3 regions of the Mesorhizobium sp. RCAM 05104 genome follow, and region 1 is predicted to be linked to each of the others. Evidence: riboswitches for the same ligand, from Rfam matches in the RefSeq annotation. Region 1 holds a riboswitch; each other region holds the start of a gene.
The links. Region 1 has a riboswitch for thiamine pyrophosphate ahead of thiB (thiamine ABC transporter substrate binding subunit). Riboswitches for the same ligand answer to the same signal wherever they lie in the genome.

Region 2: it holds a riboswitch for thiamine pyrophosphate, as region 1 does, so the genes downstream of both, AC56QP_RS29780 (YkoF family thiamine/hydroxymethylpyrimidine-binding protein) here and thiB (thiamine ABC transporter substrate binding subunit) in region 1, are expected to answer to the same signal.
Region 3: it holds a riboswitch for thiamine pyrophosphate, as region 1 does, so the genes downstream of both, thiC (phosphomethylpyrimidine synthase ThiC) here and thiB (thiamine ABC transporter substrate binding subunit) in region 1, are expected to answer to the same signal.

What each region holds. Positions count from the first base shown of each region.
Region 1 is NZ_CM185033.1:4,312,371-4,322,860, reverse strand. Features, by position in the region: partial or broken gene AC56QP_RS21140 (amino acid ABC transporter ATP-binding protein) at 1-563, opposite strand, end outside; gene AC56QP_RS21135 (amino acid ABC transporter permease) at 560-1,240, opposite strand; gene AC56QP_RS21130 (amino acid ABC transporter substrate-binding protein) at 1,394-2,167, opposite strand; gene AC56QP_RS21125 (RNA polymerase factor sigma-32) at 2,495-3,358, shown strand; gene AC56QP_RS21120 (M48 family metalloprotease) at 3,401-4,870, opposite strand; gene thiQ (thiamine ABC transporter ATP-binding protein) at 5,129-5,911, opposite strand; gene thiP (thiamine/thiamine pyrophosphate ABC transporter permease) at 5,904-7,529, opposite strand; gene thiB (thiamine ABC transporter substrate binding subunit) at 7,787-8,785, opposite strand; TPP riboswitch at 8,829-8,943, opposite strand; gene AC56QP_RS21100 (thiamine diphosphokinase) at 9,032-9,676, shown strand; gene AC56QP_RS21095 (ABC-F family ATP-binding cassette domain-containing protein) at 9,678-10,490, shown strand, end outside.
Region 2 is NZ_CM185033.1:6,062,386-6,072,875, forward strand. Features, by position in the region: gene AC56QP_RS29750 (hypothetical protein) at 57-764, opposite strand; gene AC56QP_RS29755 (glycosyltransferase family 39 protein) at 1,113-2,687, shown strand; gene msrA (peptide-methionine (S)-S-oxide reductase MsrA) at 2,832-3,350, shown strand; gene AC56QP_RS29765 (SDR family oxidoreductase) at 3,405-4,073, opposite strand; gene AC56QP_RS29770 (LysR family transcriptional regulator) at 4,296-5,216, shown strand; gene AC56QP_RS29775 (putative RiPP precursor) at 5,282-5,377, shown strand; TPP riboswitch at 6,059-6,172, shown strand; gene AC56QP_RS29780 (YkoF family thiamine/hydroxymethylpyrimidine-binding protein) at 6,163-6,771, shown strand; gene AC56QP_RS29785 (ABC transporter permease) at 6,817-7,635, shown strand; gene AC56QP_RS29790 (ABC transporter ATP-binding protein) at 7,632-8,411, shown strand; gene AC56QP_RS29795 (ABC transporter substrate-binding protein) at 8,404-9,426, shown strand; gene AC56QP_RS29800 (methyltransferase family protein) at 9,616-10,404, shown strand.
Region 3 is NZ_CM185033.1:2,361,736-2,372,225, reverse strand. Features, by position in the region: gene metK (methionine adenosyltransferase) at 1-225, opposite strand, end outside; gene glyA (serine hydroxymethyltransferase) at 281-1,618, opposite strand; gene AC56QP_RS11800 (hydroxymethylpyrimidine/phosphomethylpyrimidine kinase) at 2,652-3,413, opposite strand; gene AC56QP_RS11795 (thiamine phosphate synthase) at 3,404-4,009, opposite strand; gene AC56QP_RS11790 (thiazole synthase) at 4,006-4,779, opposite strand; gene thiS (sulfur carrier protein ThiS) at 4,783-4,980, opposite strand; gene thiO (glycine oxidase ThiO) at 4,949-5,950, opposite strand; gene thiC (phosphomethylpyrimidine synthase ThiC) at 5,947-7,782, opposite strand; TPP riboswitch at 7,885-8,001, opposite strand; partial or broken gene AC56QP_RS11770 (radical SAM protein) at 8,524-9,478, opposite strand; partial or broken gene AC56QP_RS11765 (glutamine synthetase beta-grasp domain-containing protein) at 9,496-9,840, opposite strand; gene gltB (glutamate synthase large subunit) at 9,953-10,490, opposite strand, start outside.

The sequences.
Region 1 (10,490 bases):
AAGCTTGCCAAGCACGTCGACCACCTCTTGCGCCAGCTCCGGGTCGAGCGCCGAGGTCGGCTCGTCACACAGCAGCACTTTCGGCGATGGCGCCAGCGCCCTGCGATCGCCACGCGTTGCTGCTGGCCGCCCGACAGCGTCGCTGGCCAGGCGTCGACCTTGTGCGCCATGCCGACCTTCTCGAGCAGGGCGAGCGCCCGCTCGCGTGCCCTCTCGGGTGGCCATTTCAGCACCGTCACCAGCCCTTCCATGACATTCTCGATCGCGGTTCGGTGCGGGAACAGCTGGAAATTCTGGAACACCATGCCGGTCTGCAGGCGCAGTCGCTGGATGTCCTTTGCCGCGACCTTGCCACCGGGGCGGAACTCAAGCATCTCGTCGCCGATGCGCACCGTGCCCGAGGTCGGGATCTCCAGCAGGTTGATGCAGCGCAGCAGCGTGCTCTTGCCGCCGCCCGAAGGGCCGACCAGCGCGGTAACGCTACCCTCGGCGATGGTGACCGTCACGCCCTTCAGCACGAGATTGTCGCCGAAGCGCTTTTCGATGTTGGTGAGGCCGATCATGAGCGCGCCTCCAGGAAGCCGCCATAGCGGTTGAGCCGCGTTTCCAGCCGCGTCTGCAAGGCCGACAGCACCGAGCTCAGCGCCAGGTAGAGGATCGCCGCTTCGACATAGAGGATCAGCGGCTCGTAGGTGGTGGCGACGATGCGCTGCGCCGCCTGGAACATCTCCGGCACGGTGATGGCGGCGGCCAGCGACGTGTCCTTGACCAGTGAGATGAAGGTGTTGGAGAGCGGCGGCACCGCGACCCGGCCGGCCTGCGGCAGGATGGTGCGCCGCATCGCCTGGCTCCATGTCATGCCGATCGAATAGGCGGCTTCCCACTGGCCCTTCGGCACCGAGCCGATGGCGGCGCGAATAATTTCCGACGTGTAGGCGCCGATGTTGAGCGTGAAGCCGATCAACGCCGCGGTGAAGGCATCAAGCAGGATACCGGCCGAGGGCAGGCCGTAGAAGATCAGGAACAGTTGCACCAGGAGCGGCGTGCCACGGAAAATCCAGACGTAGAAGCGCACAAGCGCGACCAGCGGCTTCGGGCCGAACAACCGCGCAAGTGCCGCGCCCAGGCCGACAGTCAGACCAAGAGCGAAGGAAAGCAGTGTCAACGGCACGGTGAAAATCAGCGCCGCCCACAAAAGCGAAGGCAGCGACTCCAGCATCAGTTGCAGCCAGTGCGGCACGAAAGGCCCCTCCTTGCGATTGCCGTTCCAGGCGAGACGGCTTCATCGAAGCGCGAACAAACACGCCATATCACGCGAAAGGCGGCGGGCCGTCAAAAGACGGTCCGCCGCCAGGCATCCTTGCATGGGCCGGCAACCGGCCCACCTCCTGAATTACTTCGAGACGTCCTGACCGAAATAGGTGTCGGCGATTTTCTTGTAGGTGCCGTCGGCCTTGATGTCGGCCAGCGCCTTGTTGATGGCGGCGACCAGCTCCGGATCGCCCTTGCGCACGATGACGCCGGAATAGTCGGCGTTTTCTTCCTGCGCCGCGATCTTCACATTGGCGTCCGGCTTGTGCTTCTTGAAGTCGAGGAACGACAGGCTGTCATTGATGGTGGCGTCTGCGCGGCCGGTCAAAAGCAGCTGGATCGACTGGTCGAACCCATCGGTGCCGACGAGCTCTGCGCCGTTCGTCTCGGCCAACTTGCCGAAGTTCGAGGTCAATGACTGCGCCGACTTCTTGCCCTTGAGATCGGCGAAGGTCTTGATGTCGGTGTTGTCGCCACGCACGATCAGCACCGCCTTGGAGGCGATATAGGGATCGGAGAAGTCATACTTGGCCTTGCGGGCGTCGGTGATGCCGACTTCGTTGATGACGGCGTCATAGCGATTGGCGTCGAGCCCGGCTATCAGCCCGTCCCACTTGCCTTCGAGGAACTCCACCTTGACGCCGAGCTTCTCGCCGATCGCCTTGGCGATCTCGACGTCGAAGCCGACCAGCGCGCCGGCTGCATCATGATAGGTGAACGGTGCGTAGGTGCCTTCCGTGCCGACCTTGATGACCCCGGCCTGCTTGATCTGGTCGAAATTGGCGCCGGCATGGCCAGCGGTGACAGCCAGAACCTGCAGCGTTCCGGCGACGATAAGCGACTTGAGCCATTTCATTTTTCTGTGATCCCGTCCTTGGCCTGATATCCGGCATGTTGTGAGCGCTGGAAACTGACAGATGCAAGACGAAAAAATAAGGAACAGGATTTCAAAAACAATGGGTTTCTGAAACCAGATTCTCTAGATGGCCTTTTCCAGCGGCGATTGACGCCCTTGTCGGTCAGCGCCGACGCCTCTCAGGCACCACGATCCGCCTCGCAACAGCCACGGAACCATTCCCGCGCATGGCACGTTCTGGGTTTCTAGGGCACGACGCCGCCATTTCAACCCGGCGCCTGGCCAAACTTGCAAGTCATCCGTATCGCCTGAGCCAGGGAGCGCCTCATGATGGAAGACACAGCAGGACGAATCATGGTCCGCGCGGCAATGAAGGCGCCCTATCTCGAACGTGACGAGGAGCATCGGCTCGCATTGCGCTGGAAGGAGGACAACGACCAGAACGCGCTGCACAGCATCACCGTTGCCCATATGCGGCTGGTCATTTCCATGGCTTCCAAATTCCGCCACTACGGTCTGCCGCTTGGCGATCTGATCCAGGAGGGTCATGTCGGGCTGCTCGAAGCGGCGGCTCGCTTCGAGCCGGAGCGCGAAGTGCGGTTCTCGACCTACGCCACCTGGTGGATCCGCGCCTCGATGCAGGACTACATCCTGCGCAACTGGTCGATCGTGCGTGGCGGCACCAGCTCGGCGCAGAAGGCGTTGTTCTTCAATCTGCGGCGCCTGCGTGCCCGTCTGGCGAATGGCGCCGAACCGCTGTCCAATGCGACGCTGTACCGGGAAGTGTCGGCCGCGCTCGGCGTCTCCGAAGCCGATGTCGCCATGATGGATTCACGGCTGTCGGCGCCCGACTCCTCGCTCAACATGCCGCTGGCCGACGATGGGGGTGCCACCGAGCGCATGGATTTCCTGGTCTCGGACGATCCGCTGCCCGACGAGGTCGCCGGCGACACGATCGATGTCGAGCGCCGTTTGGTCTGGCTCAGAGCAGCGCTTGGCGCGCTCAACGCGCGCGAACTGAGGATCATCGAGGAGCGCCGGCTGAGTGACGAGGGGGCGACGCTCGAGGCGCTCGGCGAGACGCTCGGCATTTCCAAGGAGCGCGTCCGCCAGATCGAGGCCCGCGCCATGGAAAAGCTCAAGGTGGCGCTGGTGAAGCAGAACCCGGAATTTCTGGCGACTGCCGCTTGAAGCCGTAGGGCGCATCAGCGCCCGGCGGCTTGCAACGAACGCTTACTTGTCAGTGACGATCTTGACCTTGTCGCCGGCCGAAACCGCGGCGCCCGGCGACAGCGCATTGAGCACGCGGAACAGGTCGAGCTTGCGGTCGACGCCGACCATCTGGGCCGAAAGCGAACCCATCGTCTGTCCCGGCTGGACCGTGACGACGCGGATATGCAGCGGCTTCAACGCCGCCTTTTCGGCAGCACTGAGGATACGGAACGAGCCGCTCACCGAACGCGCCACGGTGTCCAGCGAGGTGCTGGCCGAGGGTGCCGCGGTCAGCAGCCGATAGACCTGGCCGCCGGCACGGATCACCGCGATGTCGAACTGCCAGCCTTCGGCGCCGGCATGCGCGGTCGCCGCCTCGTTGCCGTTGATCGTTTCCTGCTTGACGCTGCTGTCGTCGAGACCGGCCACCCAGCCGCTGCGGATATAGTCGGTCAGCGCGCGGTTCTTGTCGATCGAGACGCCATCGAAGCGGATCGCGATGTCGCCCGGCCCGGTTGCCGTCACCGCGGCCGCCGAATTGTCGATAATGAAGCCCTCGGGTACCGAGAAGGACACGCCGAGGCCCGGATGCAGGAAGGTCTCGCCGCGCACATAGCCTTCTTCGGGTGTGTCGCCATAAAGCAGGCCGTCTATGCCGGCGAGGAAGGAATCGCGGTCGCGGGTGCCAAAGCCGGGCGCGCCGAACTGGCGGGCATGGCGCTGCGCCAGATCGATGCGCTGCGGCGTGTTGGGATGCGTCGCCAGGAAGTCGAGGCTGGCGTCGGTGGCACCGCTGATCGAGCGGAAGTCGGTATAAGCCGACATCGACTGCAGGAAGCGGCCGGCGGCGAAAGGATCGTAACCGGCTTCGCCGATCGACTTGATGCCGATGGCGTCGGCCTCCAGCTCCTGGTTGCGCGAGAACTGCGCGAGTCTCAGCTTGCCGCGGATCAGCGCCGCTTTGGCGGTCGGGCTGTCGCCGAGCACATCCGAGACGACCTTGGTCGCGAGGCCTTCCTCGGCCTCCAACTGCTGGCGCTGCAAGCCGTGGTTGGCGGTGACGTGGCCCATCTCATGCGCGATGACCGCCGCAAGCTCGGCCGAATCATTGGCCAGCGCCAGCAGGCCACGGGTGATGTAGAGATAGCCGCCCGGCAACGCGAAAGCGTTGACGTTGGGCGAATTCAGGATGGTGATGCGATAGGTCTGCGTCGGATTGGCCGACACCACGGTCAAGTTGCCGACCACCTTGGCGACCATGCGCTCGAGCTTGGGGTCGGAATATTCGCCGCCATAGGTGGCCAGGATGCGCGGATGCTGCGCCTTGGCCAGTTCGGCAAGCTTGTTGTTGGCGCCGACATTGTCGACGGTGATCGGCCTGTCGGACGGCTGGAAGCCGGATTCCTGCACTTCCGGAGGCGTGAACATCTGGCAGCTGGCCAGCGCCACGGCAAAGCCGGCCAGTGCCAAAAAGCGCGCCAGCGGATTCATTCGTAATCTGTTAACGCCGATCGCCAGAACGGCTTCCTTTCAGGTCCCGGCGCATGACCACGAAAATCGGGGGCGATCTTCGGAACGTGTCACGCGCAAAAAACAAACTGCTACAGTATCCGTCGTGCGTCCTTCCGGACGGCGGCGAATGCTGTAGGCAAATCACGGCCAGTGCCGGACCAGTAGCGCGGACCTAGCCACACTACCCCAGTCATGGCAAGCAAGCGCCGCATCGCCTGAATCCGGTTTGGCCGTAAATTATGTCCGCTTCCGGGCAACATCTCGTGATACGGCATCCCTGCCGCTTGCACCGACATAGCGCCGGAACACGTCCGGACCAGCCCCGGCAAAGAAATCTTCCGCCCTGCCGGTCGCCGCCACCACGCCATTGTCCAGGAACACCACGTGCTGACCGATACGGCGGGCATCCTCGGGCTGGTGCGTGACGAACAGCACCGTCATGCCGCGTTCGGCGTGCACAGCGGCGATGAGGTCGAGCATGTCATCGCGCAAGGCCGGCCCGAGCGAAGCGAAGGGTTCGTCGAGCAGGAGCACCGGACGATCGCGCACCATCACGCGAGCCAGTGCGACGCGCTGGCGTTCACCCCCGGAGAGTTCGCGCGGCAGGCGTCTTTCCTTGCCGGCGAGGCCGGTGCGCTCCAGCGCCTCGGCGATGGCGGTCTGATCAGCCTCGGTCAGCCGTAGGGATGGCGAACGGCCGAGCCCGACATTCTGCTCGACGGAAAGATGGGCGAAAAGGTTGTTTTCCTGGAACACCATCGACACCGGCCGCGCCGAAGGCGGCTCGGCACAGACATCGGCGCCGCCGATCAGCACGCGGCCGGACAGTGGCATCTCGAACCCGGCGATCAGATTGAGCAGCGTCGACTTGCCGGAACCGCTCGGCCCCATGATGGCGGTGACTTTCGCCGTGGCGAAATCGACATCGAAGAAGAGCGGCGCTTCGCCATAGCTGAACGACACCTTGTCCAGCCGCACCGAAGCGCCTTTTTCAAGCCCGCTAGCCGCCCCGTCAGGCATCCCGGATCTTCTCCCTTCCCAGCCAGTGCGCCGCCATGATCAATGCGAGGCAGACGAGGCCGAGCAGCAGCGCCAGGCCGGCGGCGTCCTCGGTGCGGTAGCTGCCCATGCGCGCCAGGAGAAGGTAGGGCAATGTCTGCACGGAATCACTGCCAAACAGCGCGATGACGCCGAGATCGCCGAGCGACAGCGCCATGGCAAAAGCGAAAGCAGTCGCGAGCGGCCGCCGCAGCGACGGCCAGTCGACCAGAATGAGCCGGTTCCAGCCCGCAATGCCGAGCTGGTCACAGAGCCGTTCGTGGCGCTCGCTTGCCGCATCATAGGCGGGACGGACAGCGCGCAGCGCGAACGGCATTGCCATCACGGCGTTGACGGTGACGACCATGACCGGGGCGATGGCGAAGACATCGCCGACATGACGCAGCAACAGGAACCAGCCGGCGCCGATGACGACCGGCGGCACGACGAGGACAAAACCGGCGCCGGTATCGGTGGCATGTTCGAGCAGTGTCCTTGCGCCGGCACGGCGAGCCAGCGCCAGCGCCCGGCGTGCCATGGTCAGCGCCAGCGACAGCATCACTGAAAGCAGGGCTGACAGGAAGGCGAGCACCACACTGGTCAGCGTCGCCTTTCGCACGGCGGCCTCACCGGCCAGCCGGCCGAGATCGGCGCCGAGCCCGGCCATCACCGTCGCCGCCATCGGCCCGACAACGAACACCAGCGCAAGCACGATCAGCACGATGTTCAGCGAGGTCTCGGTCCCGCTGACGGAAAGATAGCGGCGCGGCGCGACCGGCAGGTTGGTGTCGCCGACGGCGTTGGCACCGAGCCGCGCCAGCGCCAGCGCCACGACAAAGGTCAACGCGATCTGCAGCAATGTCAGCGTGACGGCCCGCGCGGGATCGAAGTCGAAGCGCAGCGCCTGATAGATGCCGACTTCGAGTGTCGTCGCGGCCGGGCCGCCGCCAAGCGTCAGCACGATCGTGAAGGATGTGATGCAGAGCATGAAGACAAGCCCGGCAACCCCTGGCAGGGATGCCCGCAGCGTCGGCCATTCGATCAGCCGGTATGCCGGCCGGGCTCCCATGCCGAGCTGGCTCGCCAGCCGCCATTGGTCGGCCGGGATGGTCTGCAGCGCCTCGAGGAACAGCCTTGTCGCCAGCGGCAGGTTGAAGAAGACGTGCGCCACGAGAATGCCCGACAGGCCATAGATGCCCGGCCAGTGTCCACCACCGATCATCGTGAGCGCGCCGGCGAAATAGCCGGCGCGGCCATAGAGAGCGAGGATGCCGAGAGCCGCGACGATGGCCGGCAGCGCCAACGGCACGGCGAAAAGCTGCAGGATGAAGGCGCGGCCGAGGAAACGTGGATGGCGCGACAGGGCGCGCGCCACGAACAGTGCCGGGCCGACGGAAAGCAGCGTCGAAAGTGCCGCCTGCCAGAGCGTGAAGCGGACGACGCGCAGGAGATAGGGATCGAAGGCTGCCCATGCGCCGGAAAAGTCATGGGCGCCTTCGAAGAGCAGGCCGGCAAACGCGCCGCCGATCAGCAGCGCGATTGCGGCAAGCGCGACAATGCCGGCGGTGATGCGGGGATCGGTCGGATGACGCGTATGCATGTCGCGCTACCCAACGCCGCAACGGGTGCTGATCGAAATGATTTCTTGGCTCGGCTCGAGTTCCCGCCCACCCCCCTCTGTCCTTCCGGACATCTCCCCCGCAAGGAGAGAGATTGCGCGTTCCACCGCCTGGGCCAATCTGCAAAGTGGCAGGAATGAGCGAGGCGAAAGAGCTGCCAATCTCCCTCCTTGCGGGGGAGATGGCCGGCAGGCCAGAGGGGGGTGGCTTGGCATAAACATCCGACGAGGTTTGAACCCTATTTGCTCATCACCGCCAGCCATTCATCGACCCAGGCCTTGCGGTTGGCCGCGACCTCCTCCGGGCTGAACAGCAAGGTCTTGGTCGGCTTGACCAGTTTGTCGAAGGCCGGGTTGAGCGGCTTGTCGGTCTTGCCGGCGGGGAACATCCAGTTGGTCTCGGGGATGGCGTCCTGGAATTTCGGTCCGGTCATGAAGGTCATGAACTTTTCCGCCAGCGGATTTTTCGCGCCTGTCGTGGTGATGCCGGCAACCTCGATCTGCAGGTACTCGCCCTCCTCGAAGGACGCCGCCTGGTAGCGCTCGGTGTTCTCGGCGACCATATGGTAGGCCGGCGAGGTGGTGTAGGACAGCACCATCGGCGCCTCGCCCTTGGTGAACAGGCCATAGGCTTCGCTCCAGCCCGGCGTCACGGTCAGCACCTTCGCCTTGAGCTTGGCCCAGGCCTCCGGCGCCTTGTCGCCATAGACCGACTTCACCCACAACAGCAGGCCGAGGCCCGGAGTCGAGGTGCGCGGATCCTGGATGACGATTTTGTCGTCGGCGCTGCCCTCGACCAGGTCCTTCAGGCTCTTGGGCGGTGTCTTAAGCTTCTCGGTGTCGTAGACGACGGCGAAATAGCCATAGTCGAACGGCACGAAGGTGTCGTCGCTCCAGCCGCCCGGCACGCTGATGTCCGCCACCGCGCCATGCGGCGCGAACAGGCCGGTGGCCTTGGCATCGGCGGTTAGATTGGTGTCGAGGCCAAGCACGATATCGGCCTTGGTCGATGCCCCTTCCAGCTTGACGCGGTTGAGCAGCGCCACGCCATCGGCGACCGAAACGAAGTCGACATCGCAGCCGCATTCGGCTTCGAATTCCTTCTTCACCACCGGACCGGGCCCCCAGTCGGCGGTGAAGCTCTCATAAGTGTAGATGGTGAGCTTGTCCTTGGCCAAGGCCGGCCCGGACAGCACCACGACCATTGCCGAGACAAGAGAGTATAAAAGCGTGCGCATCGGCGCCTCCTTCGTTCGAATTGAAAGGAATTGAGGCGTCGGACTGTCCGAAACGTCTAATCCCTCCGCCGGTACAAACCGGATCAGGTTCAGCGGGTTGGCGAGACTGCCTCTCAGCCGGTCCGCGAAGATCGCGTCCGGCACCCCGTTAGAGCGTTTCGACACATAGGCCCGGCCGACGAACCGCGCAAGTGGGAGTCTGCCGGCCTTCCGTTTCCGTTGCCGGGCTGGTAAGGGCCACAAGATATGAGCACATTCACCATCCTGCTTGGCGGCGATCTCATCCGCACGCCCCGGCTCGACCGCCAGGTCGAGGGTTCCCGCGTGATCGCCGCCGACGCCGGCATCGGTCATGCGCGGCTGCTCGGCCTTGTCCCGGAACTGTGGGTGGGTGATTTCGATTCGGTGCCGGCCAATCTGCCGGATGCTCTCGCCGCGGTGCCCCGCCGGACCTTTCCGGCGGAGAAGGACAAGACCGACGGCGAACTGGCGATCGCCGCCGCGTTTGAACGCGGCGCGACCAGCCTGGTGCTCGCCGGCGCTTTTGGCGGCAAGCGCGCCGACCACGCCTTCCTGCATATGGCGCTTGGCCTGCGGCTGGCCGAAGCCGGGACCGAGGTGCTTCTGACCAGCGGCGCCCAGGAAGCTGTCCCCCTGCTGTACGGAACGGCTGGCTTCGACTATGCCGACGGCACGCTGTTTTCGGTGCTCGGCTTTTCCGAGCTTGCCGGCCTGACCGTCACGGGCGCCAAATGGCCGCTGAACCACGTGAAGGTGGCGTTCGGCTCGTCGCTGACCATTTCCAACGAGGTCAAGGGCCGCCTCGGAATCGCCCTGGACCATGGCCGCGCGATGCTGCTCGCTCACCCCTATCCATTACCCGAAAGCTGATATGGCCCCGCCCCTTCTCAATCTCGACGGGATAAAACTGACCTTCGGCGGCACGCCGCTGCTCGATGGTGCCACCTTGACGGCTTCCGCCGGGGACAAGATCGCGCTAGTCGGCCGCAACGGCTCCGGCAAGTCGACGCTGCTCAAGATCGCCGCCGGCCTGATCGAGCCGCAGGACGGCGAGGTTTTCCGCCAGCCTTCGGCGACCGTCCGCTATTTGCCGCAGATGCCCGACATGGAGGGTTTCGCGACGGTCCGCGCCTATGTCGAGGCGGGGCTTGGTCCTGCCGACGATCCCTACCGCGCCAGCTATTTGATGGAGCATCTCGGTCTCACGGGCGAGGAGCGGCCGAACGATCTTTCCGGCGGTGAGGCCAGGCGGGCGGCCCTTGCCCGCGTCATGGCGCCGGAGCCCGACATCCTGCTGCTTGATGAGCCGACCAACCATCTCGATCTGTCGGTCATCGAATGGCTGGAAGAGGAGCTCGTCCGCACCTCCTCGGCACTGGTCGTCATCTCGCACGACCGCCGCTTCCTCGAGCGCGTATCGCGCGCCACCGTCTGGCTCGATCGCGGCCAGACCCGCAGGCTGGACAAGGGTTTCGGCCACTTCGAGGAATGGCGCGACCAGGTACTGGAAGAGGAAGAACGCGAGCAGCACAAGCTCGGCCGCCAGATCGTGCGCGAAGAACACTGGCTGCGCTATGGCGTGACGGCGCGGCGCAAGCGCAACATGCGCCGGCTTGGCGAGTTGCAGACCATGCGCCAGCGCTTCCGCGGCCATCGCGGCGCCGAAGGTTCGGCCACCATGGTG
Region 2 (10,490 bases), 1.8 Mb from region 1:
GAAGCCCTGGCCATCCGCTCAACGAGCCTTGCGTCAGCGACCCGGCTTGGCAAGCCTCAAGCCAGGATGTTGACCGCGCGCGCGGCGACCAGCGCGATGGTCAGCAGCGAGATCATGGCCTCCGCCATCATCAGCAGCTTGGCGCGCTGCGAAAGTGGCAAGGTATCGGTCGGCGAAAACGCCGTCGCATTGGTGAAGGCAAGGAAGACATAGTCGACGAAACCTGGCAGCCAGTCGCGAAGCTCGCGGTCGTTCAGGGTCATCTGCGCAAACAGGAAATCGGCCTGGGCGAGCTTGACGAGGCCGCAGGTCGGCGGTCCGCCACGATCGGTGCTCCAGAACCACAAGGCGAAGACGATGACATTGGTCACCCAGATGTTGAGCGCGTCGATCAGGAGCGTCGTGCCGCTGCTGCCGGCATGGCCCTCCAGCAAGGCACGCACCAGCAAGACCAGCGAACCGCAATTCATGATGCTGATGACGGCTGTCATGGTCAGTGCCGTTCTGCGGATCATGACGCGAAACTGACCGATCGCGTGCCACTCGTGATCCTCGACCGCCTTTCTGGTGGCGGCCTGCGTCCAGGCCGTTGCCACCGACAAGGGCAGCAACAGGGCGGCTTCCAGTGCCGGCGCCAGCCAGCGTGGCCCGAATGACAGGTTGTTGATGACCAGAAGCTGCAGGCAGATGATAATGAGGACGGCGGCACGGGCCATCCAGAAGTCGAGCGCTCGGTAGTGAATGACGGCATGCTGGTGGCGCATTGTAAATCCTGGCGAACTTTGAAGGTTTGGAGCTTGGTGGGCTGATCCGCTCAGACGCAGGCGACGTCCGCCGCCATCTCGCCCGGCGCGTGGCTGGGATCACAGGCGTCGTGGGTCAGAAATGAACCGCCCCGGTGCGTAGTTTTCGACGGGCTGCCTGGTGGCGTCTTCCATGGCCGTTCTGCTTGTATTTCGAGGTGAGGGACAGCATCAGGGCGCGAAACTCCGCCTCAATCTTGGTTTTGCAATGGTCATGTAAGTATACATTTTCGTAAGCTTCGATTTCTGGGCTGTTCGGAAAATGGTCCGGTGTGATTTACCCACCGCATGGCGAGAATCGATGAATCCATGGACAACTGGCTGCCGGTCGGCCTGCCCGTTGCGAGTGGCCGGCACCAGTCGTCGATCTGGTCGAGTCTGACCCGTTATCCGGAAGTCGTTCTCGCGCTTTTGTGCCTGATGCAGATCCTGTGCTGGACCGTGGTACCGGCGCTTGTCGACGCCGCGCCGCCTGGCGATGTCGTCGAGGGCTTCATGTGGGGACGCGAATGGGTGCTGTTGACCTACAAGCACCCGCAGCTTCCGGCATGGCTGCTCGAGGCCAGCCATCTTCTCACCGGATCGTTCCGCTGGCCGCAATATCTGCTTTCGCAGCTTGTCGTTTCGGCAACCTTCATCTTCGTCTATCTGCTGGCCCGCGACATGCTTGGGCGAACCCGAGCTCTGGCCGCCGTGCTTTTGATGCCGTCGATCTATTTCTTCGGCTGGCCCACCCCGCAGTTCAATCATGACTACGCGCAGATGCCTTTCTGGGCCGCCATCTCATGGCTTTTGTGGCGCGCAACCCGGGACCCTGGCTCGAAATGGTGGTGGATTGTGCTGGGGCTGGTGTCCGGGGTCGGGCTCTACGCCAAGTTTTCCACCGGCCTGCTGTTGCTGTTTGGCGCGATCTGGCTGTTGTCGGACACACGGGCACGCACTCGGCTCGCCACGCTTTGGCCATGGCTCGGGCTCGCCGTGTTCCTTGTCGTCGCCGCGCCGTTGGCCGTCCAACTCTACCGCATCGACTTCCTGCCGCTGACCTATGTCGCCGGTCGCGATGACTGGGTGATGGCCCACCGCGCCCGTCTCTACTACATCGGTGTGCAATTGGCCGGGCTGACAGGCTTCCTTGCCGTTCTCGCCATATCCGGGCTGTTGCGGCGCGAGCCGCCGCGCAAGGTCGTGGCATTGCGCATGGCGCCAATCGGGCCGAGGGCGTTCACTTATCTGCTATGGATCGGGCTTGGTCCGGCTATTCTCGTCATGGTGGCTTCGCTGTTCACGGGAGCGGGGGAGGCGTGGGGGGCGCCGATGTACAATCTTGTCGGCGTCGTGGCCATTGCCTGTCTTGGTGACAGGCTCGGCATCGCCGAGATGCGCAGGCTGGCGATCTGCGCGCTCGTGTGCGTCATCGGCGTATCCGGAGCCTACGCGACGATCCGATCGACAAGCTGCAATGTCCTCGGACACATGCAACCCGTCTGCTGGCCCGCGCAATTGGTGTCCGATGAAGCGGAAACTGTCTGGCACGAGGCCAGCAAAGGTCGGCTGGGCATCGTCGGCGGTGACACAGGACTGGCCATGCTTGCCGGGCTGAATGCCTATGACGAGCCCTCGATCTTTACCGGCCTCGACATGCGGTTTGCGCCATGGATCACGCCAAAACGGCTGCAGGACCAGGGCATGCTGCTGATCTGGCAGGGGAGCCAAACGCCGCCGCGGCGGCTCATGCCATGGATCAAGGCACTTCCGGTCAAGACCGTCATGCTCGGCTGGTCACGCCAGGCGCCGCCCGTGGCCATCAACTTCGTCGTCATTCCCCCGGGCACACACGATCTGCCGAGTGATCCGCCGGCCCCGCCTGAAGATCAGGACAATTGACTGCTGCCCGCCGCGTCCTACGTTGGCGACTGGACGAAGCCGGCGACAATGCCCATTTATGGGAAATCCAATTCATTTTTGCGCAATTCCGGACGGAAAACCGCTAGACACTTTTCCTGGAATTGCTTTGAGAGGAGACGTGATATGGCGACTTCGACCGAACGCGCAGTGCTTGCCGGTGGTTGCTTCTGGGGCATGCAGGATTTGATACGGCGCTATCCCGGCGTCATTTCCACCCGTGTCGGGTACAGTGGCGGCGACGTGCCCAACGCCACCTACCGCAACCATGGTACCCATGCCGAAGCCATCGAGATCAATTTCGATCCGGCCACGATCAGCTATCGCACATTGCTGGAGCGGTTTTTCCAGATCCACGATCCGACGACGCGCAACCGCCAGGGCAACGATGTCGGGATGAGCTATCGCTCGGCGATCTATTACACCAGCGACGAGCAGAAGCGCGTTGCCGAAGACACCATCGCCGATGTCGATGCCTCTGGTCTGTGGCCGGGCAAGGTCGTGACCGAAGTCGCGCCGGCCGGTCCCTTCTGGGAAGCCGAACCCGAGCATCAGGACTATCTGGAGAAATACCCCAACGGCTATACCTGCCATTTCGTCAGGCCGGGCTGGAAGCTGCCCGTTCGCGAGAAGGCCGTTTCATAAGGTTCACAGGATCGGGGTCAAGGCCCCGACCCTCGCCTTGCCTTCTGTCGCGGATCAAGCCTGTTGTGTCGGGTAGAGCGTCAGGATGTTGACGTTGACCCGTGGCGGCTGCGACACCGCATAGAGCATCGCGGCGGCGATGTCCTCGCTCTCCAACTGCTCCATGTCGCCCAGCCGGTGCTCGACCGCCAACCGCACATCGTCGCGCATGTTGGCGGTGAAGCCGGTCCTCACCGCGCCCGGTTCGATCACGGTAACCCGGATGCCGTCCCTGCCGATTTCGCGGCGCAGCGATTCCGCCATGGCGCTCACCGCGTGCTTGGTGCCGGAATAGACGACCGAAGGGTGGATGTAGCGGCCGGTGCCGGACGAGACGATGACGATATGGCCTGATCCCTGCCGCTTCATCGCCGGCAGTGCCGCGTTGATCGTGTAGAGCAGACCCAGGACGTTGATGTCGACCATCTCCCGGTACTCACGGGGGGTGGTGTTCTGGAAGGGGGCAGCGACCCCGACGCCAGCGACGTTGAACAGCATGTCCAGGCGGCCGTAGTGTTCCAGCACACGCCGGACCATGGCGGTGGCTTGTTCCTCGTCGGTAATGTCGGCCTCGATGGTGAGCGCCTCGCCACCGGCATCGCTGATGCGCATGGCCAGGTCATCAAGCCGCTGCCGGCGCCGCGCCGCGATGGCTACGGTGGCTCCTTCTGCCGCCAGCGCCAGCGCGGTGCCGCGCCGATGCCAGAGGACGCGCCGGCCACCAGAGCGATTTTTCCGTTGAGTTTCCGCATGTTCGTTGCTCCTGCTCAGAAGGAGATTCAGATGCGCTCGATGCCGGACCGGTCCTGATCGGATGCCGTTCGAGCGTCTCCGCAAAACTAGGTGACAGACGCCGTGCGGAAAATGCGGTAGAATTTGACGACACTCATTGGAGAATCTACCATAATGCGCGGCAGCGACTATGCGGAACTGAAGGCCTTTGCCACTGTTGTCACGCATGGCAGCTTTGCCCGCGCCGCGGAAGATCTCAGGATTTCCGCGTCAACGCTCAGCCAGACGATCCGTCAGCTCGAAGCGCGGCTTGGCCTGCGGCTGCTCAACCGCACCACCCGCAGCCTGTCGCTAACCGAAGCCGGTGTGCGCCTTCATGCGCGCTTCGCGCCGGCCATGGCCGAGATGGAGGCGGCGGTTGGCGATGCCGTTGCCTTGCGCGACACGCCGGCTGGCGTTCTGCGCGTCCATATGCCGAGCGTTGCCGCTGCCACCTATCTGGAGCCTGTGCTCGGCCGCTTTCACGAGGCATGGCCGGACATCGTCCTCGATTTGACGATCGGCGATGCCGCCATCGACATTGTCGAGGCTGGCTATGATGTCGGCGCGAGACTCGGCGAATTCCTCGAAGCCGACATGGTCGCCGTGGCGCTTGGCGGCAAGCAGCGCCAACTCGCCGTGGCCTCGCCGGACTACATCGCCCGCCACGGATCACCGTCGGCACCGCCGGATTTGCTACAGCATCGCTGCATCAACTGGCGCCGGCCGGGCGGCAGTGGCCTCTACAAATGGGAATTCGCCAGGGAAGGCCAATGGTTCTCGGTCGCGGTCGATGGCCCGCTTGTCGTTTCCAGCCGTGACATGGCGGTTGCCGCCGCGGTGCAGGGGGTCGGCATTGCCTTCTGGGCGGAAGATCTGCTGCGCCCGCTGATCGAGGCCGGCAAACTGGTGCCGCTGCTGGACGACTGGTGCGCGACCTTTCCCGGCTGGTTCCTCTGCTACCAGAAGCAGCACCATACGCCGCCGGCCGTGCGCGCCTTCGTCGATTTCCTGCGGCATGCCAATGCCGGCCGCCAAACCCTGTCTGGCGGTTGACAGTTTGCTGTGCCGCTGGCGAACTGCGGATGCTGATTTGATTTCAGTTTTCTTTCGGAGTGAACATGAAGAGGATCTACGAAAAGCCGGTGCTGGTGAAACGCGAACGACTTTCGGTCGTCACCGCCGTGGGGGCGCTTTTACCCAAACCGGCTGGCTGACAGGCGCGGCTCGACCCTGCTCGGGCGGTTCGTGAGGTCGGACTGGATCGCCGGTCGCAGAATGGTGGCGAGGAAGGCACTGTTTGACCGGACGCCGGAAGATGAATTCGACTGACCCCACCGGTCGTGGAGGGCCGATCAGCGCCATTTTCATGCCGGACCGCTGCTTGCCGGCTCGGTGGAGGCGGGAAACCACATCGGCGCGATCGTCGTGCCTGGCTTCCGGCGGCGACCCACCGACTGCGATGCGGATGCTGGTGGGCGAGGCGGCGCCGGCCTACTGCAAGGGCGCCTTGTCAGGGGCGCCGCAGCCAGGTCAGGCGGCTAGGCCTGCCAACCGGCAGGGCGCCGGTCAGGCGATGGGGAAGCGTGGAGTTCGACCTTGCCGACGGCAGGGTTTTGCATCGCACCTACAGCCGTCTGCTGAAACGGCTCCTGAAAGTGCGAAGTATGTTCGCACGCGCTCCAGTCACGGAAGCGCGCCCGGTAATGCGACTTTTCGGCAAAGTGGAAAGCAAGCCCGGGCAGAGATGATCGTCCGCCGCAGGCCTGTAGCCCACTTGCCACAATTGCTGTCGGCGAGGTGGCGCCGGCGGGCTGCCGTCGGCGCCTGGCGCAATGGTTTTGGCGCAGTACGCTGAAAAAACGGCTTTCCCAATCGCTCGAATGGTGCTTTAACTCCCGCATCCACAGGGGTGCTCCGTACGGTCGGGGCTGAGACGGGGGCGGCAAGCCCACAGACCCTAGAAGCTGATCTGGGTAATACCAGCGGAGCGAGGCGGGCGATGTTTTCAGGCGCACAAATTTCCCTGTATCCCATGGCCGACGATTTCGTCGGCGTCATTCTTGGTGCGCTCGGTGCGCTCGATCCCTATCGCGACAGGCTCAGGATCGAGACCGATGATATCTCGACCTTGCTTGTCGGGCCGCCCGAAGTCCTGTTCCCGGCTCTTCGCGATCTGTTCGTGGCGGCAGCGCGCAGCGGCAAGCATTGCGTCCTGTCGGCGGCCATTTCGCGCGGCTGTCCGGGCGAGCCGGACGATCCGATCTGCCGCTCCGATGCGTTTGACGGACCTGTCGGGCCGCTCGGCCCGCGCAAGGAGGCAGCCATCCGCGCGGTGCGTGAAACCGCTGTCGCTGGCCAGCCGGCGGCAGCGCAGTTCTCGCTCTATGTGATGGGCACCGACGACCACATGGACGAGATCTATGGCTGCATCGATTTCCTGAAGCAGTCCGGCGTCTATGAGCGCTCCAAGAATTTCTGCACCAAATTGCGCGGAGATGCCGGCGCGATCTTCGTGGCGCTGAACGAGGCTTTCTGCCGCTTCGGGCCAGGCGCCGGCCACGTAACCCTCGACGTCACGGTCTCCGCCAACAGCCCCAGCGCTGTCTGAGCCTGCCCGCGCCTGCGCGCGAGCGCCCGTCCAAGGACATCTCCCGTGGTCTCATCGTCGTCCAGCCGCTCGCGTCAACTCGCGGGTCTCTTCGCCAAGGCAGCGCCGGCGGTGATCTCGGTCGGGCTGCTCCTGCTGGCGTGGGAGCTTTGCGCCCGTTATTCCGGCATCAAGCAGACGATACTGCCAGCGCCGTCGCGCGTCTTCGCGCAGGCGATGCTCAATCGCGAAGCGCTGGTCGACAACGCCATCCCCACCATCCGCGCCACGCTACTCGGCTTTGCCTGTTCGCTCAGCGCTGCCTTTGCGCTGTCGATGCTGGTCGACTTTTTCCAGCCGCTGCGGCGCGCGCTGTTTCCCGTGTTCATCATCAGCCAGACGTTGCCGCTGGTCGCCATCGCGCCGCTGGTGGTGCTGTGGTTCGGCTTCGGGCTGATGCCCAAGGTCCTACTGGTGGCGCTGGTCACCTTCTTTCCGATGCTGGTGGCCCTGGTGCAGGGCTACGAGGCGACCGAGGCCGAGATCGGCCAGGTGCTGCGCGCCATGGGGGCAGGGCGCTGGCGCGTCTTCGTGCTGGCGCGGCTGCCTTCGGCGCTGCCCTATTTCTTCGCCGGCTTGAGGATCTCCATCACCTATGCCGTGGTCGGCGCCATCTTCGCCGAATATGCCGGTGCCGCGAAGGGGCTGGGCATCTACATGCTCAATGCCAAGAACAATTTCCGCCCCGATCTGGTGCTGGCCGCCGTCGGCGTCAGCGCCGCGCTCACGCTTATCCTGTTTGGACTGACGGTGCTGCTGCGGCACCTGGCCATGCCCTGGGAACGGGCCGACAGGCAAGCTCAGGGGAAGGGGCCACGGCGATGAGCCGGCTCGAACTGCGGCATGTGCGCAAGGCGTTCGGCGGGCTGGAGGTACTCGCCGACATTTCGCTTCGCGTCGGCGCCGGAGAATTCGTCTCCATCCTTGGTCCTTCGGGCGCCGGCAAGTCGACGCTGTTCCAGCTCCTGACCGGCGCGCAGCACGGCGATGGCGAGATGTTCTTCGACGGCACGCCGCTCGACGATCACGGCAGGCATTTCGCCTTCATGCCGCAACGCGACGCGCTGATGCCATGGCGGCGCATCCTCGACAACGTGACGCTCGGGCTCGAAGTGCAAGGCGTCAGGCGAAAGGCAGCGCGGGCGCGTGTCGCACCGCTCTTTGCCGAATTCGGGCTTGCCGGCTTCGAGCGGCATTTTCCGGCGCAGCTTTCGGGCGGCATGCGCCAGCGTGCAGCGCTGTTGCGCACAGTGGTGCAGGAGCGCGACATGCTGCTGCTCGATGAGCCGTTCGGCGCGCTCGACGCACTGACCCGCACCGCCATGCAGCGCTGGCTGGAGCAGATGTGGGGCCACCACCGCTGGACCGCGCTGCTGATCACCCACGACGTGCGCGAAGCCGTGTTCCTGTCTGACCGCATCTATGTGCTGTCGGCGCGCCCGGCCCGCATCGCCCGTGAAATCAAGGTGCCACTGCCGCGCCCGCGCGGCCTTGGCGGCGATGCCGCGCGGCAGGCGAGCGCGCTCGAAGCCGAGATCCTCGACACCATTCTCAATCCCGAACTCGACCCGCAACCACCCGAAGGATACGATCATGACTGACTTGACGCGCCGCCAGGCCCTGTTGCTGACCCTTGCCACGAGTCTTCCGCTTGTTGCCGGAGCGGGCCGGGCTCAAGCGCAATCGGCGGCGCAAAAGGTCACCGTCGCACTCGACTGGACGGTCAACACCAACCACATCGGGCTGTTTGTCGCACGCGACAAGGGGTTCTACCGCGAGGCCGGCCTCGAGGTCGATATCCTGCCCTACAGCGACACCGGTGCCGGCACACTCGTCGCCGCCCGCGTCGCCGATTTCGGCATCAACGGCACCATCAGCCTCTTCACCCAGAAAACCGCCGGGGCCGACTTGAAGGCCGTCTATGCCGTTGTGCAATCCGAAACCGGTCGAGTGGTCTTCAATGCGGCGCGCGGCGAGATCAAAAGCCCGAGGGACCTTGACGGCTTGACCTATGGCGGCTTCGGCAGCGCCTGGGAAAACGCGCTGATCGGCACCATCATCCGCCACGACGGCGGCAAGGGCAATTTCGAGACGGTGACGCTCGGCACCTCGGCCTATGAAGCGCTGGCCAACGGCTCGGTCGATTTCACGCTCGAGGTCGCGACCTGGGAGGGTGTCGATGCCGAGCTCAAAGGCATCAAGCAGCGCAGCTTCGTCTATGCCGACCATGGCGTGCCCGACGAGCACACGACGCTGATCTCGTCGAGCGAAGCCTATCTCCAGGCCAATCCGAAAGTCGCGGCCGGCTTCGTCCAGGCGACGCGGCGCGGCTATCAGTTCGCCGTCGATCATCCCGATGAGGCTGCCGCACTGTTGATCGCGGCCAACAAGGATGCCTTGACCAATCCGGCGCTGATCCGCGCTTCGCTGAAGGCACTGATCGATGGTCACTTCTTGCGCAGCCAAAGTGGCGCCATCGCCACCATGGATCCGGCCAAGATGGAAGCAATCGGCGACTACCTGTTCGCCGCCGGCATTTTGCGTGACCCCGATGGCAACGTTGTCAAGCAACGTCCGAATTTTGCGGGGTATTTCAGCAATGCGTATCTGGGGTAGGGCAGGATTCTTGAACTCAAAAGTCGCATGGGGAGCACATCGTCACGCGTCGACGGACGATGACGCTGAGGCGGCCCTTAATAGGGACTGGACGAGCTTTGTATCGCGAAGCTGCCAAGGCAGGAACGTCCAATCCCGTACGCCGCATAGATTGCATGAATAGAGGAAGGCAACCCCTGCCTGGTTTCGGTGATATATATCCGGTTTAATACCGATCTGATCTTGTCAATTAACTGCCCGGCAATGGTTGCGTGCAAAGGTCGGCCCGAGGGGAACATCGGGGTGCTTGCATTGCTTCTGTCAAAAAGTGAAACGCTTTCGCGGGCCAATGAGGACGAGATTTTGTCCGCGGCGCGAAAGCGCGAAATCCTGATCGACCTGCGGGAGGGCTTCTTTCGCGCCTGCGCGCTGGCTTTCGCGGCGCTCTTTGTCTACCGCGGCGTGTATCACTTCGTGCAGGATCCGACCCGGCTCAACATCGCGCTGATGGCGATTTCCGAGGTGTTGACCTTCACCTGGCTGCTGCTGTCACGGCGGCCGGTGACGCGCGACTGGAACCCGCTCACCGTGGTCGTCTCCGTAATCGCCAGTTTTGGCGCCGCCTTCATCACCCTTGAGCCGGGCATCACCATTATCCCGGTTTATGTCGCCGCACCTCTGCAGTTCCTGGCGTTGTGGTTCGTCATCTGGGGGAAGATATCGTTGGGGCGTTCCTTTGCCATCCTGCCCGCCAATCGCGGCGTGATGACCGGCGGTGCCTACCGTCTGGTGCGACACCCGATCTATGCCGGCTACCTTGCTGGCCATATCCTGTTCCTGCTGTCGGCTTTTTCCTTCTACAATTTGGCCGTCTACGCCGTGATCACTTACCTCCAGCTGTATCGCATCCTGCGTGAAGAGGCCCTGCTGGCCACCTTGCCGGAATACCGCGCTTACATGCATCGCGTGCCCTACAGGCTGTTCTACGGGATCGCCTGACAACAAGGCCGCATGAACGCTGACGCCTGCTGCCCGCCCGCCCGCCGCCGAGGCCAAAAGAGCACCGGGATCGGAAGTACAGAAGC
Region 3 (10,490 bases), 2.0 Mb from region 1:
GACAATCGTATCGCGGGCTACTTGGCTGTAATCGATCTGCGCATCGCTGGTAATCTCGCCGGCGAGAACGACCATCCCTGTCTTCACCAATGCTTCACACGCGACTCGCGCCTTCGGATCGGTGCGGAGGATCGCATCGAGGATGGCATCCGAGATGTTGTCGGCCATCTTATCCGGGTGTCCCGCGCCGACGGATTCGGAAGAGAATACGAACTGCCTAGTCATTGAATGTCCTCGTTTCAGATGTTGCAGTTAGGTGGCGACCTTCGATTTGCCCGCCTTACCTGTCGGTGATGCCAGGGACATCGAACGCAGCGCAGAAGTCGGCGACGTCTTTCCGCACGCAGGCATGGACATCCGGATCATTGGGCTGGCGGCAGACCAGGTCGATGAAGGCGGCAATCTGCGCCATTTCCGCCTCGCGCATGCCCATCGACGTCACTGCTGGCGACCCCAGGCGAATTCCGCTTGTGACCGCCGGATGGCGCGGGTCGCCCGGCACCATGTTAAAATTCGTAATGATGCCGGCCTTTGCCAATCGCTCGGCATAGGCTTTGCCAGACAGTGGCCGATCGCGCAGATCAAGGATCAGCATGTGATTGTCAGTCCCACCGGTGACCAGATCATACCCTCTCTCCAGGAGCGCCTGAGCCAGCGCCTTGGCATTCTTGACGATCTGCTGACCGTAGGCACGGAAGGACTGGTTCGCGGCTTCCTGCAAAGTGACAGCTAGAGCGGCGATGATATTCATATGCGGTCCGCCCTGCAGGAGAGGGAACACCGCACGGTCTATACGTTTGGCCAGATTGTGTTTGCTTTTCGGATGATAGAGCGCCTGATAGCGATCTTCATTCCTTGACAAAATGAAGCCCCCGCGGGGACCGCGGATTGACTTGTGAGACGTGCTGCTGACGACGTCGCAATGGCCGACGGGGTTCGGGTGCGCTCCCGCGACAATGAGGCCGCTTATGTGCGCGATGTCGGCCACGAGATAGGAGTTCACCTCCGAAGCGATTTCCGCCATTGCCGCATAGTCAAAAACGCGGGGATAAGCAGTTCCGCCGACCCAAATAAGTTTCGGCCGTTCCCGCTTGGCCGTCTCGCGCAAGCGGTGATAGTCAATCTGCTGCGTCTTTTCGTGCAGCCCATAGGGGATGCGTTTGTAATCAGTGCCTGAGAAGTTGACGGCCCATCCATGTGTCAGATGACCCCCACCCGGGAGGGACAAGCCCATCACCTTGTCTCCCGGGCTCAAAACCGCGCGATAGACAGCCTGATTGGCCGGCGAGCCGGAATAAGGCTGGACGTTGGCGTGTTCACTGCCAAATAGCGCCTTCAGGCGCTCAATGGCGAGGTTCTCAAGCTCATCGATGATCTCGTTTCCCGCGTAGTAGCGCGCACCGGGGTACCCCTCGGCGTACTTGTTCGTGAAAATCGAGCCCGTCGCTTCCAGCACGGCCGATGAGGCGAAGTTCTCAGAAGCGATCAGTTTGAGCGTTGTTCGCTCCTGCCGCTCTTGTCTTAGAAGCAGTTCGTGAACGCGGTAATCGACCGCGGCCAAGGGAGACCGTCCGGGGGTGTCGGGCAGCACGATCGCGCGGTCCGAGGAGTTGTCCATTGTAGTCTCGCGCTCCAACTGGATTGATCTGTTCACGAGCAAGCAGGCGGTCTCCTTCGACCGCGCGTCTTGTGTCGCTTCGAGCCGTTGTAGGTCTCGTTTATGATAGCCATCGCCGTGGGGCAGGAGATCGACCAAGAATTGAACCAGACCGCCGTCCTTGCCTCCTGCTTTGAGATGGTACGAGGACCAGGGACGTTGTTCGTTGCTCCAAAGAAAGTCGGCTCTGACGAGCAGCCGGACGTGTCGCACAACCTGCTCGCGACGCAGACCCAAAATCTCCGCTAGCTGGCAGACAGTTAGGTCCGCATGGGCGCAAAGGCCCAGGATCCGAAGGCGATCAAGATGCGCTGCCGTGCGTAGGCGACTGACCAGTGTCATCATTGGTCAGCATCAAGCCATATGGAAAAATTGGGCGCCCGTCCTACTGACTTTGTCACTTGGCGTTCTCCGTCGATGCTACAGCCTTCGAAAAAATCTTGTTTTTGCCTCCAAATGCCCAGACAATCACGCTGGTCGCGAGGGAACACGCCTGTTTTGCAAGCATGTACTTGTCTTGAGAAGACGGTGGCGGTGTTCGAGCGACCAAGATGAGAGATGATCTTCTTGCCATTGCCGCTAAACAGAGATTGAATGCTGTTCGGTAGTCGCGTCACCTCGGTTTTGACCCGCTAACCTCAGATGTTTCGATAACATACCATTCACACCGGTTTTGAGTTGCTAAGAGTTCTATGAATTTCTTTGAAGGATCTGTTGCAGCGCTGCACGCGAATGGCGAGGTGCTGATCAGGTGGCGACCACCGGCTCGCATCGGACCGGCTTCGACAATTTTGGTCGGACGTGGATCTCGCTTGTTACAGCGCGCATGAACCTTCGCGATCACTCCTGCGGACGAGAGTTCAACCTTCAGTGACCGGAGGTCGTCGACGCAAGGAACCCCGTCCGAAGGCCGTCCATGAGTGTCAGCGCTTGAAGTCTATACTGGCGGTATGACCAAACGGACCGCAAAGTGGCGCACATGAAGCGGTCGCTGTCACGCGGCCGCATTCTCCTTCAGCGTCTCGAAAACAAACAGCTTGCCTTCGCGCACGCCGTCTTCGAGTGGGCTCGCTTTCGCCATATGCGCCGCAATCGCACTGGCCAGCATGCATCCCGTCCCGCGCATCGACGTAGCCAGACGCGGTGTGTCGAAGCGGACTGGTTCGTGATCGGAGCGCAACAGAATATCGGTTGATCGAGGTCCCAATGCATGGCCGCCCTTGATCAGAATGGCCTGCGCTCCGGCGTTCAGCAATTCCTGGCCTTGCCACACCGCGCTGTCTTCATCCATCGCCAGTTCCGAGCCAACAAGGAGCGCCAGCTCGATGAGATTGGGCGTGACGAGACGGCAAAGCGGCATCAGACTGCGCTTCATGACAGCGATGGCATCTGCTTCCAGCAGCGCCCGGCCTGAGGTCGAGGCGAGCACGGGGTCGAGGATTGCCGGCACCTGCGGATTTTCGCGCAGCACCGCCGCAACGGCAACGATGATCTCGGCAGTCGCCAGCATGCCGATCTTGATGGCCGCCACCGTGTTGGCCTGCAGCGCGGCGCGCATCTGATCGGCCACAAGATCGGGCTGCGAAGGATGGATTTCCATGACGGCTTCGTGCGTCTGCACCGTCAGCGCGGCAACAGCAAGGCAGGTTCGCACGCCAATGGAGGAGATCGTCTCGATATCGCGAGCAATTCCGGCACCCCCGCTGGAGTCCGAGCCACCGACGACGAGCACATGCGGGTCTCGCCTCAGCGCCATCGGCCTGTCTTTTCGATCCATTCTCGCGTGCGTGCTTCGGGGTCGTCGTTCAGCGTGATGTCGGTCACCACCGCCGCGCTGTCCGCGCCAGCCGCGAAGACGCCGTCGAGCCGGTCCGGGTTGAGGCCGCCAATGGCGACCAGAGGAATCGGTGCTACCCGGCGCTTCCACTCGTTGATCCGTTCGACCCCTTGCGGGGGCCATTTCATCTTCTTCAGGATGGTCGGGTAGATGGGGCCGAGCGCTACATAGTCGGGCTCGGCGGCCATCGCCGTTTCCAGTTCGATATGATCATGCGTGCTCAATCCGAGCCGCACGCCGGCTGCCCGAATCCGCGAACGGTCGGCGGTCTGCAAATCCTCCTGGCCAAGATGGACGAAGTCGCAGCCTTCCTCGATTGCCAGGCGCCAGTGGTCGTTGACGATGAGCTGGCAGCGGTGCTGGGCGCATAAGGCCTTCGCTTTGCGGATCTCCGCGCGCAACCCGGCCTCATCCATGGTCTTTATGCGAAGCTGAACCAGCTTGACGCCGAGCGGCACCAGCCGTTCGATCCAGGCGGCGCTGTCGACGATTAGGTAGAAGGGATCGAGCTTCATGAAAAGACTGCTCTGCCATTCGTCGGTGTCGACGGCACGGCGACCTCGCGCGGTTCGAGCATTCCCGAGCGGAAAGCCTCACGACCGGCATCGACCGCCTTGCCGAACGCACGCGCCATGCCGACCGGATCAGCGGCCTTGGCGACCGCCGTGTTCAGGAGGACTGCGTCAAAGCCAAGTTCCATGACGGTGGCCGCATGCGACGGCCGTCCGAGGCCAGCGTCCACGATCAGCGGGACGCCAGGGAAATGGCCGCGCATCGAGCGCAGCGCCATGATGTTGACCGGCCCGAGCGCGGAACCGATCGGTGCGCACCACGGCATCAAGACCTTGCAGCCCGCCGCAAGCAGCCGCTCGGCGACGACGAGGTCGTCGGTGGTATAGGGGAATACATCAAAGCCGTCCTCGCACAGGATGCGGGCTGCTTCGACAAGGCCGAACACGTCCGGCTGCAGCGTGTCGTGGTTGCCGATCACTTCGAGCTTAATCCAGTTCGTACCGAAGCCCTCACGTGCCATTTTCGCGGTCGTGACCGCTTCCTTGGCGGAGTGACAGCCGGCAGTGTTGGGCAGGATTCTGACACCCAGCGAGCGGATCAACGACCAGAATTTTTCGCCGGCCCTACCGCCCGCCATCTCACGGCGCAACGAGACGGTCACCACCGACGTGCCCGACGCCTTGACTGCCTCCGCAAGGATGGTCGGCGAAGGATATTGAGCGGTGCCGAGAAGCAGACGCGACGGAAGCTCGGTTCCATAAAGCTCGAACATGGTCTAGCCTCCCTGCATGGGTGAGAGGATTTCGATCCGGTCGCCGTCGCTCAACTGGAATTCCGCGCGGTTGGCTTTGTGCACGAGATCGTTGTTGACGGCCGTTGCCAGCCAATCGCCCTCATAGTCGAGCGCGGCAAGCAGCTCGGCCAGTGTGGTGGCGGCAACCTCATGCACTTCGCCGTTGACCATCAGTTTCATCCGCAAGCTCCTTGGTTCTGTCTTGGCTAAAAACCAGGTCGGCAGCCTGGCGCGCCATGGCGGGGGCGAGAAGAAAACCATGGCGATAGAGCCCGTTGATCGCGACGGTGCTTCCACATGCCTCGACACGCGGCAGATTGTCGGGAAAGGCCGGACGGACGCCGGCGCCGGTCTCAATGATGCCAGCCTCGCCGAAGGCCGGATGGAGAGCATAGGCCGCGCCCAAAAGCTCCATCATCGAACGCGCCGTGACCGGTCCTGTGGACTGGCTTTCGATCATCGTCGCGCCAACCATGAAACGGTGATCGGTACGCGGCACCACGTAGAGCGGAAAGCGCGGATGAAGCAGCCGGACCGGGCGTGACAGCGAAATGTCCGGCGTGCGCAGGATCAGCATCTCGCCGCGAACGCCGCGCAGGCCGTCGTCTTCTGCCGCCATCCCCGTGCAGTCGATCCGGCGATCGAAACCGGAAATGTGCCGGGCATCGGCGCCGAAGCGGAATTCGACACCCATCGCCGACAGTCTGTGATGAAGTGCCGCCATCGCCAGGCGCGGGTCGAGATGGGCTTCGTCTGGGAAAAGCAATCCGCGGCGGAAGCGGCCGGCAAGGTCGGGCTCCAGAAGGGCGATTTCATTTTCATCGAGACGCCGATGGCCCGACGTGCGGCTGGCAAATCGGTCGAGCTCGCCCGCATCGCGCGGCGCGGCCAAGACCAGTGTTCCAGCCCGCGTCACCTGGCCGGGCGTTGCCGCATCCCACCAATCAGCGGCATCGCGTCCGAGGTCGAGCACCGGCTGCTCGGCGCTTTCACGCTCGCACCATGGCGCCAGCATGCCGCCGGCGAACCACGACGCATTGCCGCCGAGGGCATGTCTTGTCTCGGCAACTGTCACCGCCGCGCCGCGTGTGGCGAACTCGAAGGCGGCCGTGAGGCCGGCGACGCCGGCCCCTTTGACCAAGACCTTCATGACGGTTCCGGCGCCTCTGGCATGAGCGGTGCGCCGGTCTCGTCAGCAGGTATGTAGAGATCGCCACCCTCGCGGTATTTTGCCGCCATCGCCGCCATGCCCTCCTTCTGTGCCTCGGCGCGGATGTCGTGCGAGATACGCATGGAGCAGAATTTCGGCCCGCACATCGAGCAGAAATGTGCCAGCTTGTGCGCCTCTTTGGGCAAGGTCTGGTCGTGGAAGGAGCGCGCGGTTTCGGGGTCGAGCGACAGGTTGAACTGGTCCTCCCAGCGGAACTCGAAGCGCGCGCGGGAAAGGGCATCATCCCTGACTTTCGCTGCCGGATGGCCCTTCGCCAGGTCGGCGGCATGGGCGGCGATCTTGTAGGTGATCACGCCAATCTTGACGTCGTTGCGATCGGGAAGGCCGAGATGCTCCTTCGGCGTGACGTAACAGAGCATGGCCGTGCCGAACCAGCCGATCATGGCAGCACCAATGCCTGAGGTGATGTGATCGTAGCCCGGCGCGATGTCCGTCGTCAGCGGTCCAAGCGTATAGAACGGCGCTTCGCCGCAGACGGCGAGCTGCTTGTCCATGTTCTGCTTGATCTTGTGCATCGGCACGTGGCCGGGCCCCTCGATCATCACCTGGCAATCTTTCGCCCAGGCGATCTGGGTCAGCTCGCCGAGCGTTTCCAGCTCGGCGAATTGCGCCGCGTCGTTAGCATCGGCAATCGAGCCGGGACGAAGGCCGTCGCCGAGTGAGAAGGACACATCATAGGCGCGGCAGATGTCGCAGATCTCCGCGAAATGCTCGTAGAGGAAGCTTTCCCGGTGATGGTGCAGGCACCATTTGGCCATGATCGACCCGCCGCGTGAGACGATGCCCGTGACCCGGTCAACGGTCAGCGGGATGTAGTGCAGCCGCACGCCGGCATGGATGGTGAAATAGTCGACGCCCTGTTCGGCCTGTTCGATCAGCGTGTCGCGGTAGACCTCCCAGGTCAGGTCCTCGGCGATGCCGCCGACCTTCTCGAGCGCCTGGTAAAGCGGCACCGTGCCGATCGGCACTGGCGCATTGCGCACGATCCAGTCCCGGATGTTGTGGATGTTGCGGCCTGTCGACAGATCCATCACCGTATCGGCGCCCCAGCGGATCGCCCAGACCATTTTCTCGACTTCCTCCGCCATCGAGGAGGTGACCGCCGAGTTACCGATATTGGCATTGATCTTCACCAGGAAATTGCGACCGATGATCATCGGCTCGCTCTCGGGATGATTGATGTTGGCAGGAATGATCGCGCGTCCGCGCGCTACCTCCTCGCGCACGAATTCGGGCGTGACGAAGTCGGGGATCGCGGCGCCGAAGGCCTCGCCGTCGCGCTCAAGTTTGCCACGCAGGATTTCGCGGCCGAGGTTCTCGCGGATGGCGACGAACTCCATTTCGGGCGTGATGATGCCGGCGCGCGCATAGGCAAGCTGTGTCACCGCCTTGCCGGCCTTGGCCCTGAGCGGCCGGTTGCGGACCGGAAATTCCGGTGTCAGGCGCTCGCCAGCGACAAATCCGTTGTCTTCCGGCCGCACGTGGCGACCGTCATAGGCTTCGACATCGCCGCGCGCCGTAATCCATTCATGGCGAAGCCGGGCGAGGCCTTTTTCGATACTGGTTTCGACGGTCGGGTCGGTATAGGGGCCGGACGGATCGTAGACGGTGACGGGCGGTTCGCCCGCCGTCGGATGGACGGAGATTTCGCGCATCGGCACCTTGATGTGCGGATGGAGGACGCCGGATTTGTGGATCTTGCGTGAGGCGGGCAGTGGTCCCGTCGACACGGCGGGGGTGAGGGCATTCATCTTGAGGCTCCTTTGCTCGTGCATTGGAGACCCAGTTCTGTGCCGGAAGGATGAAAAGACGCTTTGGCCGCCTGTTCGAAACAGGACTTCGGGCGTGACTCCCGCAAAGCGCTTGCACCGTCCCTACGCCAGTATGAACTGGATCAGGTTCAACGGGTCACTGCGCCGCGAAAGCCAGCAGTATCTCAGCCCCTTGCCGGGACTCCCCTGGTGAATGCTTGGAATTGAACGGGCCGGCGCTGCTTTGTCAAGCGCATTCGGCTCGCGGCGCTGATCGGCGGCCCATCAAACCGGGCAGAAAGCTCGCGCATGCGTCAGCGACAATCACGCCCCGGAAACCTGGACAGGGATACGGGGATCGCCAAACCTTCGGGGCTTAAAGATCGATCCTTATGATGGTCTCGCCTTCAATCGGCACTAAACGTTTGCGCGTAGATCGCCTCGATCCGACCTGCCGTCGTCATTGGTCAGCGGCGAATTCATTTTCGTGGGCGCGGTTCGACAGATGACCACCAGTGAAGGAAACGGAAGGGCAGACTGGCCAGCCGCGGCATGTCGATAAGGACAGCCACCTGTTGCCGAATCGAGCTGCAGAAAGGCGGTTTCTTCGGCAGGGTCCGTTCGAAAGGATTGCGACCACCACGCTGCCACGGAACGGTCGTCGAGAACATCGCCAAGCTACCCAAGCCGTTAGCGACGAGCGGTAATCCCTTTGGCCTCCGCTCATGCCGATGGCTGTGCTTACGGGGCAACCCGGTCGAGAAATGCATCGAATGCGGCAGCAACAGCGCGAATCACAAAGCGATGCTCCTGCCGCACGCGAATGAAACCCTTTTCGATGTCCACTATCCCGTCCTCGGCCAGCATCGCCAAGCCTTCAGCTGAATCGAGAAAACGGATCGGATCAGATCCGTGACCGGCACAGATTGCCGGCACATCCGCCTCGAGATCGCACATCAGTCTCTCGATGATTGCGGCTCGCACGCGGTCTTCGTCGGTGAGACGGTAGCCCTTTGACGTCGCCAGACGGCCAGCTGCGATGTGCCGGGTGTAAGAATCCCGTGTAACCTCGTTCTGGACGTACCCTTCGCCGACGCGGCCGATAGCCGACGCGCCGAAACCGATCAGGGTTTTGCAGGTGTCGGCCGAGTAACCCAGGAGTTGCGCCGCAGGCGACCGGTTTTCTGCGCCAGTGTAAGCTCATCGTCCGGCAAGGTGAAATGGTCGAGCCCGATCTCTCGGTAGCCGGCGACAACCAGCGTCTCGGCCACGGCCGCAGCCTGTTCGGCGCGGGCAGCGCTGTCCGGCAGTGCTGTCTCCTCGATCTGGCGCTGATTATTTATGAGCGACGGAATGTGCGAATAGCCGAACACCGCAAGCCGGTTGGGGCGCATGGCGACCGCCGCCGTCGCGGTCTGGACGCAGGACTGCACCGTCTGATGCGGGAGACCGAAGATCAGGTCGAAATTGATGCGGCTTACTCCATGCCGGCGCAGCCTTCGACGGCAGCCGCCATTTGCGTCTCACTCTGCACCCGGTTGACCGCTTTTTGAACAACGGGATCGAAGCTCTGCACGCCGAGGCTTGCGCGGTTCACGCCGGCTGCTCCCCAGGCTTCGGCCATCTCGGCCGTGAAGGTGCGCGGATCAATCTCGACCGCAACCGCAGCCGTTTCCCTGAGCGCGAAGCGGTCGCGCGGGACAGTTAGCGTCAGGCCTCGGCCCTCTTCGCGATGCGGCGCAAATCTCGGTTGTATGGCTCGCCCGTCTCCGGCTCGAGAATGTCGCAGTTGATCGTCAGGGTGGACGCCGAGGTGAACGGGTCCATCTGGGCGGTCGTCGGATCGGGCATAAGGGTCATGTCGGACTCGTTGATCGCCTTCCAGCCGGCAATGGACGAGCCGTCAAACATAATGCCGTCAGCAAACGTGTTCTGGTCGGCTGTCGAGGCGTCGACAGTGATATGATGCAACTTGCCGCGCGGGTCGGTGAAACGGAAGTCGAGGTATTGGACGTCGTCATCTTTGATAAACTTAAGCACTGTCTTGGCGGTCTGCATTATGTCTGGCCTCTTCTGCCTGTTAAGATTGCCCTCTGCACTGAGGCCAGGATTGGTGAAGGTGAGCTTAGATCCCGTCCGATCGGAGTAACGGCGCTTTTTGTGGATGTGATCATGGAACGTTTTCTCCACCGCCCATTTTCATGCGCTCCGTATCCTCGAGCGCGCGGCGGTACTCGACCGGCATCACCTTGCGGAACTTCGGCCGGTAGTCCGCCCAGTGATCGAGGATCTCCTTGGCGCGGGCCGAACCGGCGTAGTGCAGATGGCTCGAGATGAGTCGGTAGAGCCGCTCCTCGTCATGCCGCGTCATGTCGCCCGAGACGTCGACCATGCCTTCGTGCATGAGGTCGCCGCCGTGGTGATGCAGCTTCTCCAGCATGTCGTCCTCCTCCAGCACCGGCTGCAGCTCGACCATGGCCATATTGCAGCGCCGGGCGAAATCGCCCTCCTCGTCGAGCACATAAGCGACACCGCCCGACATGCCGGCCGCGAAATTGCGGCCGGTGCCGCCGAGAACGACGACGACGCCTCCGGTCATATATTCGCAGCCGTGATCGCCGACGCCTTCGACGACCGCGATCGCTCCGGAGTTGCGCACCGCGAAGCGTTCGCCGGCGACGCCGTTGAAGTAGCACTCGCCGGAAATC